One region of the Pseudomonas sp. NLJ1 genome, then DNA from elsewhere that is predicted to be linked to it. Evidence: predicted binding sites of a transcription regulator. Region 1 holds the regulator's gene; each other region holds the start of a gene.
The links. The regulator FliA, encoded in region 1, starts transcription of late flagellar genes. The targets are predictions, from matches to a motif close to CTAAAGTTTNNNNNNNNNNNGCCGNTAA.

Region 2: the regulator FliA is predicted to act here: its motif matches at 2,578-2,605, upstream of R9B85_RS05445 (methyl-accepting chemotaxis protein).
Region 3: the regulator FliA is predicted to act here: its motif matches at 2,872-2,899, upstream of R9B85_RS23165 (methyl-accepting chemotaxis protein).
Region 4: the regulator FliA is predicted to act here: its motif matches at 2,062-2,089, upstream of motA (flagellar motor stator protein MotA).

The regions. Positions count from the first base shown of each region.
Region 1 covers NZ_CP137735.1:1,084,787-1,089,298, reverse strand. Annotated here, with positions in the region: gene flhA (flagellar biosynthesis protein FlhA) at 1-198, shown strand, start outside; gene flhF (flagellar biosynthesis protein FlhF) at 210-1,520, shown strand; gene fleN (flagellar synthesis regulator FleN) at 1,614-2,447, shown strand; gene fliA (RNA polymerase sigma factor FliA) at 2,444-3,184, shown strand; gene R9B85_RS04830 (chemotaxis response regulator CheY) at 3,288-3,662, shown strand; gene R9B85_RS04825 (protein phosphatase CheZ) at 3,683-4,471, shown strand; gene R9B85_RS04820 (chemotaxis protein CheA) at 4,484-4,512, shown strand, end outside.
Region 2 covers NZ_CP137735.1:1,213,511-1,218,022, reverse strand. Annotated here, with positions in the region: gene R9B85_RS05460 (sodium:solute symporter) at 1-344, opposite strand, end outside; gene speB (agmatinase) at 477-1,427, opposite strand; gene R9B85_RS05450 (LysR family transcriptional regulator) at 1,651-2,544, shown strand; gene R9B85_RS05445 (methyl-accepting chemotaxis protein) at 2,684-4,249, shown strand; gene R9B85_RS05440 (tRNA-uridine aminocarboxypropyltransferase) at 4,414-4,512, shown strand, end outside.
Region 3 covers NZ_CP137735.1:5,141,810-5,146,321, reverse strand. Annotated here, with positions in the region: gene R9B85_RS23175 (hypothetical protein) at 1-152, shown strand, start outside; gene R9B85_RS23170 (hypothetical protein) at 290-610, shown strand; gene R9B85_RS23165 (methyl-accepting chemotaxis protein) at 1,187-2,812, opposite strand; gene R9B85_RS23160 (tetratricopeptide repeat protein) at 3,051-3,449, shown strand; gene dapA (4-hydroxy-tetrahydrodipicolinate synthase) at 3,786-4,512, opposite strand, start outside.
Region 4 covers NZ_CP137735.1:2,215,945-2,220,456, forward strand. Annotated here, with positions in the region: gene motB (flagellar motor protein MotB) at 129-1,142, opposite strand; gene motA (flagellar motor stator protein MotA) at 1,146-1,997, opposite strand; gene R9B85_RS09985 (HDOD domain-containing protein) at 2,128-3,663, shown strand; gene R9B85_RS09990 (rhodanese-like domain-containing protein) at 3,708-4,512, shown strand, end outside.

The DNA.
Region 1 (4,512 bases):
CAGCGTTCGTTGATCGAGGCGGCCCAGCGCCAGGAAATGCAGGGCCAGCCGGCCATCCTTCTGGTCGCCGGCCCGATCCGCGCCATGCTGTCGCGTTTCGGTCGCCTGGCTGTACCGAATTTGCATGTTCTGGCGTATCAGGAAATACCTGACAACAAGCAAGTCACCATCGTTGCCACCGTGGGCCCTAACGGCTGAGGTAGGGGATAATGCAAGTTAAGCGATTTTTCGCCGCCGATATGCGTCAGGCCATGAAGCTGGTCCGTGATGAGCTGGGCGCCGATGCCGCCATCATCGGCAACCGCCGCATCGCCGGCGGTGTCGAGCTGACGGCTGCGCTGGACTACAAACTGTCCGCCCTGGCCCCGCGTGTGCCTAACGCCGAGCTGGAAGAAGAGCTGCGCAAGACCCATACGCGCATCGCCACTGCCCGCGCCGAGCTGGATCCCCGCCCGGACAGCAGCGACAACAACCGCCAATTGTTCGCCGGGCAGTCGCTGACCGCCGCCGAGCCGTTGATCGAACCGCACGTCGATGCGCCCGAGGCCGCCGCTGCAGCCCCCGCATCGGCACCGGTCGACCCGCGTCTGTTCGATGCCATGCGCTCCGAGCTGTCGGGCCTGCGCGAGCTGCTGGAAGTGCAGCTCGGCTCGCTGGCCTGGAATCAGCTGCAGGGCAGCAAGCCGCAGCAGGCCACCGTCTGGCGCCGGCTGCAGCGCATCGGCCTGTCCGGGCCGATCGCCCGTGAGCTGCTGGACCTGACTGCCGAGATCGACGAGCCACGCCAGGCCTGGCGCATGTTGCTGGCGCACCTGGCGCGGATGATCGAAATCCCTGAGGTCGAGCCAATCGAAGAGGGGGGTGTGATCGCCATGGTCGGCCCGGCCGGCATGGGCAAGACCACCACCCTGGCCAAGCTGGCCGCCCGCTACGTGCTCAAGTACGGCGCGCAGAACCTGGCACTGGTGAGCATGGACAGCTTCCGCATCGGCGCCCAGGAGCAGCTCAAGACCCTGGGCCGCATCCTCAACGTGCCGGTGACCTACGTCGACCCGGGCCAGTCGCTGGCTGCGGCGCTGGAGCCGCTGCTGCGCAAGCGCGTGGTGCTGATCGATACCGCCGGCCTGCAGGCCAGCGACCCGGCCCTGCGCATGCAGCTGGACACCCTGGCCGGGCGTGGCATTGCCGCGAAGAACTACCTGGTGCTGGCCACTACCAGCCAGAAGCAGGTGCTGACTGCCGCCTACCACAGCTACAAGCGCTGCGGCCTGGCCGGTTGCATCCTGACCAAACTCGATGAAACGGCAAGCCTTGGCGACGTGCTGAGCCTTGCCATCAGTCATGAACTGCCGGTGGCCTACCTGACCGATGGGCCGCGCATTCCTGACGACCTGCACCTGCCTCGGGGGCACCAGTTGGTCTCCCGCGCGGTCAATGTGCAGCAGCAGGACGAGCCCAGCGAAGAGGCCATGGCCGACATGTTCGCTGATCTCTATCACAACCCACGGCGAGCGGGTTGATGATGAAGCGTGTGCAAGGTAGCTATGCCAAGGGGTACGCAGAATTGCCCTACGTGTGGCCTGAGTCCCAGCGAGACAAGGTAAAGAACAGACATGGGTAGCATGCATCCCGTACAGGTGATCGCCGTGACCGGTGGCAAAGGTGGCGTCGGCAAGACTAACGTTTCAGTGAACCTGTCCCTGGCGCTGGCCGAGCTTGGCCGCAGGGTCATGCTGCTGGACGCCGACCTGGGCCTGGCCAATGTCGACGTGCTGCTGGGCCTTACCCCCAAGCGGACCCTGGCCGATGTCATCGAGGGGCGCTGCGAGCTGCGCGACGTGATGCTGCAGGGCCCCGGTGGTGTGCGCATCGTGCCGGCTGCCTCGGGCACGCAGAGCATGGTGCACCTGGCCCCGGCCCAGCATGCCGGGCTGATCCAGGCGTTCAGCGAAGTCGGCGACAACCTCGACGTGCTGGTGATCGACACTGCGGCCGGTATCGGTGATTCGGTGGTCAGCTTTGTCCGCGCTGCCCAGGAAGTGCTGCTGGTGGTATGCGACGAACCCACCTCGATCACCGACGCCTACGCCCTGATCAAGCTGCTCAACCGCGACTACGGCATGAACCGTTTCCGCGTGCTGGCCAACATGGCGCAGAGCCCACAGGAAGGCCGCAACCTGTTCGCCAAGCTGACCAAGGTCACCGACCGCTTCCTCGACGTTGCCTTGCAGTACGTGGGCGCCGTGCCGTATGACGAGTGCGTGCGCAAGGCGGTACAGAAGCAGCGTGCCGTGTACGAAGCCTTCCCACGCTCCAAGTGCGCGCTGGCCTTCAAGGCGATTGCCCAGAAGGTCGACAGCTGGCCGCTGCCGGCCAACCCGCGCGGCCACCTGGAGTTCTTTGTCGAGCGTCTGGTGCAACCTACCAGCGCGGGACCTGTGTTATGAACGCCAGTGGTTTCAAGATGTACAGCCGGGCGTCGAAAGACGCCCAGTGCGAGCTGATCGAGCGCTACGCCCCGCTGGTCAAGCGCATCGCCTACCACCTGCTGGCGCGGCTGCCAGCCAACGTGCAGGTCGAGGACCTGATCCAGGCCGGCATGATCGGCCTGCTGGAAGTGGCCAACAAGTATGACGCCAGCAAGGGCGCGAGCTTTGAAACCTACGCCGGCATCCGCATTCGCGGGGCCATGCTCGATGAAGTGCGCAAGGGCGACTGGGCGCCGCGTTCGGTGCACCGCAACACCCGCATGGTCAGCGACGCGATGCGTGCGGTTGAAGCCAGAACCGGCCGTGACGCTAAAGATCATGAAGTTGCTGCCGAACTCCAATTGAGTCTCGATGATTACTACGGGATCTTGAACGACACCCTGGGCAGCCGCCTGTTCAGCTTCGACGACCTGTTGCAGGACGGCGAGCACGAAGGGCTGCATGAGGATGGCGCCAGTGGCCAGGTAGAACCTGCGCGTGGCCTGGAAGACGAGCGCTTCCAGGTTGCCCTGACCGAGGCCATCGCCAACCTGCCGGAGCGTGAGCGCCTGGTGCTGGCGCTGTACTACGACGAAGAGCTGAACCTCAAGGAAATCGGTGAGGTGCTAGGGGTCAGCGAGTCGCGGGTCAGCCAGTTGCACAGCCAGTGTGCCGCGCGCCTGCGCAGCCGCCTGGGGGAATGGCGGGCGCGTTGAGCCCGCTGTCGTTGCAGTCGTTTTCTACGTTGTACCGAATTGTAAATGCGCGCTCGGGGCCGAGCGCGTTTGAGACTGCTTGGAGGTCTACTTGAACAAAGACATGAAAATCCTCATCGTTGACGACTTTTCGACGATGCGGCGGATCATCAAGAACCTGTTGCGTGACCTGGGCTTCACCAACACCGAAGAAGCCGATGACGGCACCACGGCGCTGCCGATGCTGGAGAACGGCCACTTCGACTTCCTGGTGACCGACTGGAACATGCCGGGCATGTCCGGTATCGACCTGCTGCGCAAGGTGCGTGCCCACGATCGCCTGAAAGCCATGCCGGTGCTGATGGTGACCGCCGAAGCCAAGCGCGACCAGATCATCGAAGCGGCCCAGGCCGGCGTCAATGGCTACGTGGTCAAGCCGTTCACCGCCCAGGTGCTCAAAGAAAAGATCGAGAAGATCTTCGAACGCGTCAACGGCTGAGTCACGTCAGGGGGCGCGCCATGGATTCATCACAAACGTCTTTGGGCGAGTTCGAATCGACCCTGAAGAAGCATGCCCAGGAGCTGGTCGAAAGCCTGGAGCGGGGCCGTTTCGGCGAGGCGGTGCAGCTGATTCACGAGCTGAACCAGACCCGCGACCGCGGCCTGTACCAGGAAGTCGGCAAGCTGACCCGCGAGCTGCACAGTGCCATCGTCAGTTTCCAGATCGACCCGACCATGCCGCAGGCCGAGGAGGTCTCGCAGATAACCGACGCCACCGAGCGCCTGTCGTATGTGGTCAGGCTTACCGAGGGCGCGGCCAACCGCACCATGGACCTGGTCGAGGAAAGCACCCCGGTGCTCAACGAGCTGGCCAGCGAGGCCGCGGCCCTGAGCACCGACTGGCAGCGCTTCATGCGCCGCGAAGTGGCTGCGCCGGAGTTCCGCGACCTGGTCAAGCGCGTCGACAGTTTCCTGACGCACAGCGCCGAAGGTAACCGCAAGGTCGCCGGCCACCTCAACGACATTCTGCTGGCCCAGGACTATCAGGACCTGACCGGCCAGGTGATCAAGCGCGTCACCACCTTGGTCACCGAGGTGGAAAGCAACCTGCTCAAACTGGTGCTCATGGCCAGCCAGGTGGACCGCTTTGCGGGCATCCAGCATGACCACGATCAATTGCGCGCAGAAAAAGATCTAGAAAAACATCCGACTCGGGGTGAAGGTCCGCAGATTCATGCCGATAAGCGTGAAGACGTCGTGTCCGGTCAGGACGATGTCGATGATCTGCTGTCCAGCCTGGGTTTTTAAGGAGCACCTTTGATGAGCTTCGGCGCCGATGAAGAAATCCT
Region 2 (4,512 bases), 130 kb from region 1:
CGTGCGGCCGGGTTGTAGCGCTGCTCCAGCACCTGGGTCACGGTGAAGATGCGCAGGCGCAGCAAGGGTTTGGCGAGGAACAGGTTGAGGGCGATGATGCCCAGGCCCAGGGCTGCGCACAGCCAGAAGCCGGAGATGCCGTGGACGTAGCCCAGGCGCACGGTGCCGACGGTGGAAGCACCACCGAGCACGGTGGTGGCCATGGTGCCCATGTACAGGACCGGGCCGAGGTTGCGCCCGGCCACCAGGTAGTCCTCGTGGGTTTTCGCGCGCCGCATGCCATACCAGCCAAGCCCGAGCATGCCGGCGGTATAGATCATTACAACAATGATGTCCAAGGCCATTGGGGGTCTCCCGATTATCTTTATTATGGCGAGATCGACCACCCGGGCGTTTGCACGGCGCCCGGCGGTCATGTCGTGTGTTGGCGGGCCTCAGTGGCCCTCCCATATGGCTCCTGCCGGGGTACAGCGGTATTAGCGACGCACTACGCCCGGTAGCACGCAGAGCATCTCGAACAGCAGGTTGGCACCGAGCAGCGAGGTGTTGCCGGTGGTGTCGTAAGGCGGGGAGACTTCGACGAGGTCACAGCCGATCAGGTCCAGGCCGTGGCAGCCGCGAATGATCTCCATCGCCTGGATGGTGGTCAAGCCGCCGATTTCCGGGGTGCCGGTACCGGGCGCCCAGGCCGGGTCGATGCCATCGATGTCGAACGACAGGTACACCGGACCACCGCCGACCTTTTCGCGCACTTCGGCCATCAACGGTTCCAGCGACTTGTGCCAGCACTCTTCGGCCTGGACCACACGGAAGCCCTGGCGGCGGCTCCAGTTGAAGTCATCGGCGGTGTAGCCCTGGGCGCGCAGGCCAATCTGCACCACGCGGTCGCAATCGAGCAGGCCTTCTTCCACGGCGCGGCGGAAGGTGGTGCCGTGGGCGATCTTCTCGCCGAACATGTGGTCGTTGACGTCGGCATGGGCGTCGATGTGCACCAGGCCGATCTTGCCGTGCTTCTTGTGCAGCGCGCGCAGGATGGGCAGGGTGATGGTGTGGTCGCCACCCAGGGTCAGCGGAATGATGTTGTGCTCGAGGACCTCGTCATACGCTTCTTCGATGATGCGCACGGCGTCCAGCAGGTTGAAGGTGTTGATCGCCACGTCACCGATGTCGGCCACCGACAGCGAGTCGAACGGTGCAGCCCCGGTGGCCATGTTGTACGGGCGGATCATCACCGATTCGGCGCGGATCTGGCGCGGGCCGAAGCGGGTGCCGGAGCGCAGCGAGGTACCGATATCCAGTGGCACGCCGATGAAGGCGGCGTCCAGGCCTTGGGCACTTTGCAGGTGGGGGAGACGGAGCATGGTGGCGATGCCGCCGAAACGCGGCATTTCGTTGCCGCCCAGTGGTTGGTGGAGGATCTTGTCCACGGTGGGCCTCATCAGTCGGTCGATTGTTCTGTTTGTTCGAACCTGTGCCGCCGCGCGCCTTTCAGGTTTGGTCTTGCTGGCGGGCAGGGACATTTCGGCCAAGTCTGCTGAAGGTAGTGCCGGGGAAAAATCGCTACCGGCAAATACTTAGTTCAGGAATTTCTGAACTAATGGCGCAGAGCGGTTAGACTGCGCGCAAATACCCTTGCGGAACCGTTGCACCATGGCCTCGACCTTGCCCGACCTGAAACTGCTGCGCATCTTCGTCAGCGTGGTGCGCCACCAGGGCTTTGCCAATGCCCAGCGCGAACTGAACCTGTCGACCTCGGCCATCAGCACCTACATGAGCCAACTGGAAGGCGCCCTGGGGATTGTGCTGTGCCACCGTGGCCGTGGCGGGTTCAGCCTGACCAGCAAAGGCGAGCTGTTCCACCAGGAAACCCTGCGCCTGCTGGCCGAGCTGGACGGTTTCGAACAGTATGCCGCCGCCCTCAAGGGCGAGTTGCGCGGCACCCTCAACCTGGGGGTGATCGACTCCACGGTCGGTGACCGGGCCTTGCCGCTGGCCGAGGCCATCGGCGCCTATAGCCAGGAACACCCGGCGGTGCATCTTCACCTGTCGGTGTCCAGCCCTTACGAGCTGCAACTGGGCGTGCAGGACAACCGCCTGGACCTGGCCATCGGGGCGTTTTCCTCGCGCATGAGCGGGCTGCTCTACCAGCCGCTGTACCGTGAGCAGCACTGGCTTTACTGCAGTAGCCGCCACCCGTTGTATGCCGAGCGGCGCATTCCCGAGCAAGTGGTGACCCAGCAGCGCATGGTCGGGCGTGGCTACTGGAGCCAGGCCGAGCTGGCCCGGCATGGTTTCAAGCACAGCGCGGCAACCGTGGAGAGCATGGAGGCGCAGTTGATCCTGATCCTGTCCGGGGCCTACATCGGCTACCTGCCCGAGCACTATGCCCAGGCCTGGGTCGACAAGGGCGACTTGCGCGTGCTGTCGCCGTCGACCTTCGGCTACCAGGCACCGTTTTCGCTGATCATTCGCCGCGGGCGCAGTCGCGAGCCATTGATCCAGACCTTCCGCGACCTGCTCAAAAGCCAGCTCATCGTGGGCTGAAGTTCGGCACATGCTGTATTTCGTCGGTGCTCGTTAAATTGTTGGCGCCGCTGACCGACAACATAATGGCGCCCTGCTATATATCAAATCAGCGTGTGCTGCTGACTACCTCCCTTTAATCCTGCAAGGATTGCCCAAGATGCGCATGAATTTGCCCGTCACTGAGCACGAAAGAACCTTTCCCAACGACCAACGCCTGATTTCCACCACTGACCTCAACAGCCGCATCACCTACTGCAACGACGCTTTCGTGGAGATCAGCGGGTTCACCTACGACGAACTGGTCGGCCAACCCCACAACCTGGTGCGCCACCCGGACATGCCACCGGCCGTGTTCGGCCACATGTGGGAAACCATCAAACAAGGCAAACCTTGGATGGGCGTGGTCAAGAACCGAGCGAAGAACGGCGATTACTACTGGGTCAGCGCCTATGTCACGGCCATCTACGAGCAGGGCCGCATCAGTGGCTACGAGTCGGTGCGCTCGGTGCCCACCCGTGAGCAGATCCGCCGTGCCGAGGCGCTGTACGCGCGCTTGCGGGCCGGCCGCGCACCGGTGCCGTGGGTGGCCCGCCTGGGGCATGGCCTGGGCCACGGTTGGCCATTGATCGGTGCTGGCCTGGTGTCGGCAGCGGGCTACCTGTGGCTAGCGCCTTACGCGGCGCTCGGGGTGTTGATGGCCAGCCTGCTGGTGGCCTGGTATCTGGTCGAGCACCGGCAGAACCAGGCCGTCCGCCGCACGCTGGCCGAACATCCCAAGGCCTTCACCAGCCCGCTGGTGGCGCTGACCTACAGCGATAACCCGGGCCTGCAAGGCCAGCTCGACCTGGCCATCATCAGTGAGGAAGCGCGCCTGCAAACGGCGCTGACCCGCCTGGTGGATGCAGGGGTCGGGGTGAAGTCGCGGGCGGCGCAGTCGTCCGACTTGTCCGATGCCCAGGCACAGATGCTCGACCGCCAGCGCAACGAGACCGACCAGTCCGCCGCCGCCATCGCGCAGATGGCGGCGACCATCCAGCAGGTTACCCATAACGTGCAGAGCACGGCGCATGCAGCCGGTGATGCCGACCAGCTGGCGCAGCAGGGCAGCGAGCTGGCCATGCAGAGCTTGCAAGCCATGGGCAGCATGAGCAATGCGGTCAACGATATCGGCCAGGCCGTCAATGCGCTTGCCGAGCAGACTCAGTCGATCGGCAGCGTGGTCGATGTGATTACCTCGATCGCCGAGCAGACCAACCTGCTGGCGCTCAACGCGGCCATCGAGGCGGCGCGTGCCGGCGAACAGGGGCGCGGGTTTGCCGTGGTGGCGGACGAAGTGCGATCACTGGCCCAGCGCACCCGTGCTTCGACCGAAGAGATCCACCAGATCATTGCTTCGTTGCGCGCCGGGGCAGAGCGTGCGGTGAGCACCGCCAGCCGCGGCGAGCAGATCTCGCGGGACAGTGTGCACAGTGTCGAGGCGGTGCAGGCAGCGTTGAGCGGGATTGCCCAGGCGGTCAGCCGCATCACCGGCATGAGCCAGCAGATGGCGACGGCATCGGAGCAGCAGAGCCATGTGGCCGAGGACATCAACCAGCAGATCGTGCGCATAGCCCACCTGTGCGACCAGAGTGCCGGGCAGGCCAGGCAGGGCGCGGAAATCAGCCAGGACCTGGAGCGCATGGCGGAGTACCTGCATAGCCTGGCGGAGCGGTTCAACCGCTGAAATCGCAGGGGCTGCTTTGCAGCCCTTTCGCCGGCAAGCCAGCTCCCACAGGTGTTGCACAAGGCCCAGGTCTGTGGTGATCCTGTGGGAGCTGGCTTGCCGGCGAAAGGCCCGCAAAGCGGGCCCCGGTTCTGTGGCAAACTGTTCCCGCCAAGGAGAACCCCATGCCCAGACCCCGCTGCGAGCGCTGCCAGCGCCCGCTCGACCATTGCCTATGCTCACTGATCCCCGCACTCGACAGCCGCACCCGCGTCATCCTGCTG
Region 3 (4,512 bases), 1.6 Mb from region 1:
ATGGCCATGGAACCACGACCTCCGGCATCGCGCAGTCCAAGGATACCCGCGGCTTGACGAAATCTACCGCTATCTCGGGGACTACGCCCGGTGATCATAATGCCAAGGGGCTGAGCGGCGCGGTACAAAACTCCTCCAAGAATGATCGATGAAGCGAAGGCTGCCAGGTCCTGAAAGGGCCTGGCAGCCGCTTCTTCGAACGGCTGCGCGCTCTGCGGAACTTAAATGACGACCTCATGTCGTATCCGCACTCAAGCTCCCCCCCTGCGCCTTCTGGAGGCGAACAAACATGAAAAAAACCCTGGTAGCCGTCTTTACTTGTGCTCTGGCGCTCGGCGCAACTGCATTGTTGCCTGCCGATGTCTCGCCAATCGGTTCCGCGTATGCCAAAGGTAATGGCAATGGCGGCGGCAAAGGTGGGTTCAACGGTAATGGCGGCGGCTACGAGAGTGATCATGCCGGCAAGGCCACCCGCAACCATGGCGAGAGCGGTAACCACTATGGAAGCCTGCGCAACGATGACAACGGCCGAGGTACTACCCGGTCCGGCATTGCCCATTCCAAGGAACACGACAAGGCCGGGCGCTCCTCTTCGAAGCACGATCGATAACTGAAGGCGCGCAAGTCGTACCCTCGAACCGGACACTGCGGTGGATAGCACCGGCTACGCCGGTGTTCGCGGGTGAACCCGCTCCCACAGGTATCCGCACTCCTTCAGCTGGGGGGGGCCGTGTGGGAGCGGGCATGCCCGCGAAGCAGGCGATGCGGTGGATGGCACCGGCTGCGCCGGTGTTCGCGGGTGAACCCGCTCCCACAGGCATGGCGCATTCCGTCAGCTGGCGGGGTCCGTGTGGGAGCGGGCATGCCCGCGAAGCAGGCGATGCGGTGGATGGCACCGGCTGCGCCGGTGTTCGCGGGTGAACCCGCTCCCACAGGCATGGCGCATTCCGTCAGCTGGTGAGGACCCTGTGGGAGCGGGCATGCCCGCGAAGCAGCCGCTGCGGTGGATGGCACCGGCTGCGCCGGTGTTCGCGGGTGAACCCGCTCCCACAGGCATGGCGCATTCCGTCAGCTGGTGAGGACCCTGTGGGAGCGGGTTTACCCGCGAAGCAGGCGATGCGGTGGATGGCACCGGCTGCGCCGGTGTTCGCGGGCGCGCCCGCTCCCGCAGCCTGCCCGACAGACCTCAAACTTTGAACCGCCCCACCAACGTCGTCATCTCCCCCACCAACCCCGACAACGCCTTGCTCGCCTCACTGGTCTGCTGCGCCCCCGCGGCCGAGAATGTCGACAGCTCGCGAATGTTCAGCAGGTTGCGGTCCACCTCTCGCGCCACCTGGGCCTGCTCTTCGGCTGCGCTGGCAATCACCAGGTTACGCTCGTTGATCTCGCCGATCGCACTGTAGATGCCTTCCAGCACCTGCCCCGAGGCCAGGGTCACGTCCAGCGTCGACTGAGCGCGGCTGGTGCTGGCCTGCATCGAGGCCACGGCCGCTTCGGTGCCGGCCTGCACGCGCCCGATCATCTGTTCGATTTCCTGGGTCGACTGCTGCGTACGGTAGGCCAGCGTACGCACTTCATCCGCCACCACCGCAAAGCCGCGCCCGGCCTCGCCCGCACGGGCCGCCTCGATGGCGGCATTGAGTGCCAGCAGGTTGGTTTGCTCGGACACCGAGCGAATCACTTCCAGCACCTTGCCAATGTCCCGCACCTGCCCGACCAGTTGCTCCAGGTGCGCGCTGCTGGCCTGGATCTCCCGGGTCATGGCCTCGGTACCGTCGATGTTGTCGTTGACCTGCCGGCGGCTTTGCGCTGCCAGCTGGTTGGATTCGCTGGTGGTCTGCGAGGTGGTGATGGCATTGCGCGCAACCTCCTCCACGGCCGTCGTCATTTCGGTGACAGCGGTGGCGGCCTGCTCCAGTTCCTGGCCCTGTTGGCGCAGGTTGTTGGCACCTTCCTCGGTGACCGTATTCAGCGCCGTGGCCGCTGCGTCCAGTTGCCTGGCACAGCTGCTGATCTGCCCCAGGGTATCGCGCTGGCTCTGCTGCATGCGCTCAAGTTCATGGAACAGCTGACCAATCTCGTTACTGCCCTGCCCCTGCACCGGCACGCTCAGGTCGCCGCCAGCAATGCGCTGGAAGTGCCGCCCGGCTTCGCGCAGCGGGTGCAGCAGACGCTGGGCAACAAAAGCCCAGCACAGCGCCGCCAATAACAGCGTCACGCCCAGCAGCCCCATGCTCAGCAATTGGGCGCGCGCCAGGCGCCGGTCGGATTCCAGCATGATCTGCTGACCGCGCTCACTCAATGCTGCGACCAGTTGCTGGCGCAGCGCCTGCAGCCGGCCCATGGCGTTGCCGGCGTCGGTATTGACCTTGAAATACTGCTCGAGCGAACGTTGACGGGTTGCCTCACGCTGCCCTGCGACCGCCTTGGCGTACTCGCCATAGGTGGCCTGCAGCGCGGATGCCAGTGCATGCAACGCAGGCTCACGGGCGTTCTCGACAAACTCGTCCACCAGCTTCTGGCTCTTGTCGTTCAACTCGACAGACAGCGCCATGCGCTTGCTGGCGCTTTCCTCATGACCACCCAGCTGTTCGATGAAGCCCGAGGACACATTGGCGCTGGCGCGAATCGCCATCAGCAATGCATTGTTCAACCGGTCCGACTGGTGCGCGGTCTGGTCCAGTTCGGTGATCTGCTGGTCACTGCCCACCGCAGCCCGCCAGGCACTGACGGTGGAAAACAGCAGAGTCACGCTGAACAGCGATAGCACCCAGAACATTCCGGTGCGGATCTTCAGGTTGGCAAGCATGCGGGCAGTACTCCTTGTTGGCACCACTTCTGGTCGATGATTCGACGGTGGGTGTGCTGCTATCGGAGGTACGGGCACAGGCTTGAGACGCCAGGATGCGGTTATGGGCGGTAATCGAACAGATGTCGCCGGGGGCAGGCCGTGGCGTGTTCAAGCGGGAACTTCGGCTGGTACTCCCGGTCGATAGCATCCCCTCGCCAAGCGGGGGCCTGCCCAACACCTGTCGAGCCCTCTGCCGATGCCCAGCACACCTGTTCTGTCAGCCTTGTTCCTGTTGTTCAGCGCATTCACGGCACCGAGCGCACTGGCCGGTGAACGCTCCGCGCCCACACGCAGCAATAATGCTTCGACCGTGCTGATCGAAACCGCCTCGCAACAATATGCCGACGGCCAGCTGGACCAGGCGGCGGCCACCCTGGAGCGCGCGCTGCACATTCAACCGAACAACCCGGCAACGTTGCATTACCTTGGTGTTCTGCGCCTTCAACAAGGGCAGTATGAGCAGGCCGAGACCCTGGCGCTGCGCTCCAACCTGCGGGTCGGCAACAACCACGCCCTGCGCAGCCGCAACCTGCAGTTGATAGAGGCCGCGCACAAGGCCCAAGGCTCCGGCATGCTGCCCACGGCTGCGCACTGACGACGCTCAGCGAGCAAGGCGAAGTGTGGCAGCGCAAATAGCCCGCTCAAGCCTGATCAGCCAACGCGGTGGATGGCACCGCCGTTGCCGGTGTTCGCGGGCATGCCCGCTCCCACAGGAACCGAGGGTACCTGAAACCAGCGCCATACCTGTCGGAGCGGGTTCACCCGCGAAGCAGTGCTGCAACGAAACATAATTCATTGGATTTAGCAGGGGCCCTGTAGGAGCAGCCTTGTGCTGCGAAGAGGCCGGTACAGGCAACAGATATGCATTGTCAGTACCGGCCTCTTCGCAGCACAAGGCTGCTCCTACAAAGGGCGCGCCAAACGAGCGTCCTCAAGCGCCGAGCGAAGCCAGCACGCTTTGCAGCTTGCCCCGGGTCGTTTCCGTGCAGGCTTGCATGGGCTCGCGCAGTTCGTCGGTCATCAGCCCCTCCACCTGCAATGCCGCCTTGATCACAGCCGGGTTGGGCTCGGCAAAGGCCATTTTCATCCACGGCAGCAACTGATAGAACGTTCCGCGCGCGGCTACCCAGTCGCCATTGTCGACCTGCTGCAGCATGCGCACGTACAGGTCGGCGCGCACATGCGCCGAAGCCGAAATGGCTCCCGAGCCACCCAGGCACAGGTTGTTGAAGATCTGCACGTCCTCACCGGCCAGCACCTGGGCGTGGCCGTCCTGGATCAGGGCCATGGTGGTCTCGCTGTCGCCGCTGCAGTCCTTCACCGCCGCAATGCGCGGATGGCGCACGATGCGGCGCAGGGTTTCACGCTCGATGCGTACCCCGGTGCGGTAGGGAATGTCGTAGACGATCACCGGCACGCTGGCGGCATCCGCCACCCTGGTGAAGAACGCCTCGATGCCGGCCTGCGAAGGCCGGATGTAGCACGGAGCAGGGACCAGAAGCCCGCCAATGTCACGCCGCTGGATTTCAACCTGGAAGGCCAACAGTTCGCACAGGTTGTAACCCGACAGCCCCATCACCACACTGCCCGGTTCCACCCAGGCCAGCACAGCATCCAGCACGGCCAGTTGTTCGGCCTTGGACAGCGCCGCCGCCTCG
Region 4 (4,512 bases), 1.1 Mb from region 1:
CCTGTGGGAGCGGGCGTGCCCGCGAAGCAGGCACCGCGGTGGTTGGCACGGGCTTCGCCCGTGTTCGCGGGCAAGCCCGCTCCCACAGGTTCCGCGCTTGCTTCAGCTACAGCGCAATCCTGTAGGGTTTACTGGTCCTTGGCCTCATCCATCTTCAGCGTCCCCTCTTCGAAGATGTTCAGCTTCTGGCGCAGTTCACGCGGCTGCATGGGTGCCTGCCCGGCCTCCCCTGGCGCAGCCGGTGCCGCAGCAGCCGGCGGCGCGGGCTCGGCAGCCGGTGCTTCTGGCGCGCCCTGCTCGCCTTCGATATTGCGTTGGGCCTTCTTGGTCAGCACGATGATGTCGATACGGCGGTTGACCGGGTTGAACGGGTCCTTGCGGTCGAACAGCGACGACGAGGCGTAGCCCACCACCCGTGCCACCTGGCCGTCCGGGTAACCACCAGCCACCAGCGCGCGGCGTGCGGCGTTGGCGCGGTTGGCCGACAGTTCCCAGTTGCCGAACTCGCCAGTGCCGGCATACGGCTTGGCATCGGTGTGGCCACTGATGCTGATCTTGTTCGGCACCGCCTTGATGGTGTCGGCCATGGCCAACAGGATGTCCTCGAAGTACGGCTGCAGGCGCGCGCTGCCGATGTCGAACATCGGCCGGTTCTCGGCGTCCATGATCTGGATGCGCAGGCCGTCCTGGGTGATCTCGAACAGGATCTGGTCCTTGAACTTCTGCAGCTGCGGGTTCTCTTCCACCTTGTTCTGCAATTCCTGCAGCAGCAACTCCAGGCGCTCACGCTCGACCTGCTCGGCCATGGTCTCCACCTGGTCCTTGTCCAGCTGGATGCTGGTATCAGGCGTCGGCTCCGACTTGGCTTCGGGGTTGATGGTCTTTTCCGGCGCCAGCTGAGGCGAGCCACCCAGGTCGATGACGTAGGGCGTACCGCTTTCCGAGAAACCGATCGGGTCCTTGAAGTAGCCGGCAATGGCGATCTTCTGTTCCGGCGTGGCCGTGGACAACAGCCACAGCACCAGGAAGAACGCCATCATCGCCGTGGCGAAGTCGGCGAAGGCGATTTTCCAGGCGCCGCCGTGGTGGCCGCCGCCATAGCGCTTGACGCGCTTGACGATGATGGGCTGATTGTTCTCCATGACTCAGCGACCGCGAACCGCTTGTTCCAGCTCGGCGAAGCTTGGGCGGTGCTTGGGGTACAGCACCTTGCGCCCGAACTCGACCGCCAGCGACGGCGGCATGCCCGAGGCCGAGGCCACCAACGATGCCTTGATCGATTCGTAGAGGTTCAGCTCTTCCTTGGCATCGTGCTCCAGGCACTTGGCCAACGGGCCGAAGAAGCCGTAGGCCGCCAGAATACCGAAGAAGGTACCCACCAGTGCCGCACCCACATGGAGGCCGATGGAGGCCTGGTCACCCTCGCCGAGCGAGGCCATGGTCACCACGATACCCAGTACCGCCGCAACGATACCGAAGCCGGGCATGCCGTCGGCGATACCGTTCACCGCATGGGAAGGGTGCTCCAGCTCTTCCTTCATGCTCAGCAGTTCCATGTCGAACAGGCCCTCGAGTTCGTGCGGGGCCATGTTGCCGGTGGACATGATGCGCAGGTAGTCGCAGACGAACGCGGTCATGCGCTCATCGGCCAGCACCGTCGGGTACTTGGCGAAGATCGGGCTGGCGGCGGCATCCTCGATGTCGGCCTCGATGGCCATCATGCCTTCGCGCCGGCTCTTGTTGAGGATCTCGTACACCAGGCCCAGCACTTCCAGGTAGAAGGCATGAGTGAAGCGCGAGCCGAACATCTTCATCGACTTCTTGATGACGTGCATGGTCATGTGGCCAGGGTTGGCCTGCAGGAATGCACCAAAGGCCGCACCGCCGATGATCAGTACTTCGAACGGCTGGATCAGTGCCGCGATCTTGCCGTGGGAAAGCACGTATCCGCCGAGCACGCTCGCGAATACGACGATGATGCCGATAATTTTAGCCATAGGTTCAAAGCACTTGCTGTCGTGGTCAGGGGAAGAGACGGGAGCTTTAAAACTCTTCTTCTACTTATCGGCAGAACTGCGCCAGACTATAGCCACTCAATGCGAAAAGCCAGTTCGGACTGATGTCAAAATGCCAATTGAAACCAAGGTGCCCGCTCAGGCTCCACGTACGCTAGAGGCCTGGGTAAAGCTGCTCGAGAGTGTTCGCATCCCCGTGCCGAAGCACAGCTACGACCGGGTCATGGCGGCCATCCACGATAGCCGCCGCTCGCTGCGCGATATCGCCGAACTGATGCAGGACAGCCCGGCACTGGTGCTGTCGGTGATGCGCGAAGCCAATCACCCCACCAATGCCAGCCTGGCAGAACCCGCCGAAAGCCTGGAAGTCGCCCTCAACCGCCTGGGCCTGGAGCGCAGCGAGCAGCTGCTCAAGCGCCTCCCGGCAGTGCCCGTCGAAGAGATCCCGCCGGTACTGTGCCAGTTCCAGCTGATCAGCCAGCACGCCTCGCAGCAAGCCAGCGGCCTGTTCGCCAGCCGTCTGGCACGGCTGTGGCAGGAAATCCACTGGGGCAGCCTGTTGTTCCTGTCGCCGCTCTGGCCGCTGGCGCTGGCCTACCCCAAGCTGCTCGATACCTGGGAACTGCGGGTTATCCACAAGGGCGAAGACGCCGCACATGTCGAGGACGAACTGTTTGGCGTGCGCATCATGGAACTGTGCCAGACCATGGCGGAGTACTGGCGCCTGCCACAATGGGTGACCCAGGGTTACCGCCTGCTGCTGGAAGAGCGAGAACAACTGGCCCAGGTGCTCAGCATCGCCCGCGACCAGGACCTGCTCAGCCAGCAACACCGCCTGGACGCCGAGCCTGGTCTGCGCCGCTGGTTCAACCAGCCGGCCAACACCGTGCTGCTGGCCAACAACCTGGCCCTGGCAGCACAGGTGGGCTGGGACAACCCGCACCTGCTGCGCTGGCAGCTGCTGACCGCACTGTACCTGCAGACCTCGCTGGAAGACGTACAGCAACAGGTGCACCAGCAGGCTGCGGCCAGCGCCCGCCGCCATGCCCAGCATGCCCTGTTCCACCCAGCCGAAGCGCTGATCTGGCCCTGGCACCAGCGCCGCCCGCACCCGGACATGCTGGCTCCGCCACCGCCGACCAACGACGAACTGGCACGCTGGCGCAAGCTGTGCCAGGACCTTCTGGCCCAGCCCAGCCCGTTTACCAACAGCGTGCACCTGGCCACACAGGTTATCGAGGCCCTTCTGGCCGCTGGCATGCAGCGGATCCTGCTACTGAGCCTGGACAGGGCCAACGACCAGCTGCGCGTGCAGCAGATGGCCGGCCTGCCCAAGGAAGCCGGGGCGCTGGTGCTGCCAGTGGCGCAGAACAAACTGCTGCAGAAGCTGCTGGCCCAGGCTGGGCAATTGCGCATCACCCCGGAAAACCACAGCCAGCTCTCGGCCCTGCTGCCAGCCCCGCTGCGTGCCTTGTTCCGCAGCGAGCACGTACTGCTGCGCTCACTGGCCGTGAACGATCAGGTGCTGATGCTGATGGTGGCTGACCAGGGCTGTCGGCCGCTGGCCGATGTCAGCGTGCAAGCCTTCGGCAAGACCGCACAGTGCACTGAACGGGCGCTGTCGGTGTTTGCCAACCGCAAGGCCTGAGCCTTGCGCTACAATCGGCCCTCTTTCCACACTGGAGACCGTGGATGACTGACTTTTCCGGCCTGCCCCTGGTGATCGAAGCTGCGGACCTGCTGCCGCGCCTGGATTCGCCACAGCTGATCCTGGTCGACCTGAGCAGCGCCAACCGCTATGTCAGCGGGCATATCCCCGGCGCACGCTTCGTCGAAGGCAAGCGTACCCAGCTCGGCCAGCCCCCCGCGCCAGGCCTGCTGCCGGCCCTGGGCGAGCTGGAAAAACTGTTCAGCGAACTCGGCCACCGCGACGATGCCGTGTATGTGGTGTATGACGATGAAGGCGGCGGCTGGGCCGGGCGCTTCATCTGGCTGCTCGACGTGATCGGCCACAAGCGTTACCACTACCTCAATGGCGGCATCCAGGCCTGGCCTGCCGACAAACTCTCCACAGAGGTACCCGCCAGCGGCAACACACAGGTGCACCTGCGCATCGACAGTTCGCCCACCGCCACCCGCGAGTACCTGCAAAGCCGCCTGGGCGCCAACGACCTGGTCATCTGGGACGCCCGTGGCCCGCAGGAATTCAGCGGCGAGAAAGTACTGGCAGCCAAGGGCGGCCACATCCCCGGCGCAATCAACTTCGAGTGGACCGCCGGCATGGACCTCAACGACCACCTGCGCATTCGCCAGGACATCGCCGAAGTCCTGCAGAACCTGGGTATCACCCCCGACAAGGAAGTGATTACCCACTGCCAGACCCACCGCCGCTCCGGTTTCACCTATCTGGTGGCCAAGGCCCTCGGCTACCCACGCGTCAAGGCCTACGCCGGCTCGTGGAGCGAATGGGGCAACCACCCGGACACGCCTGTAGAAG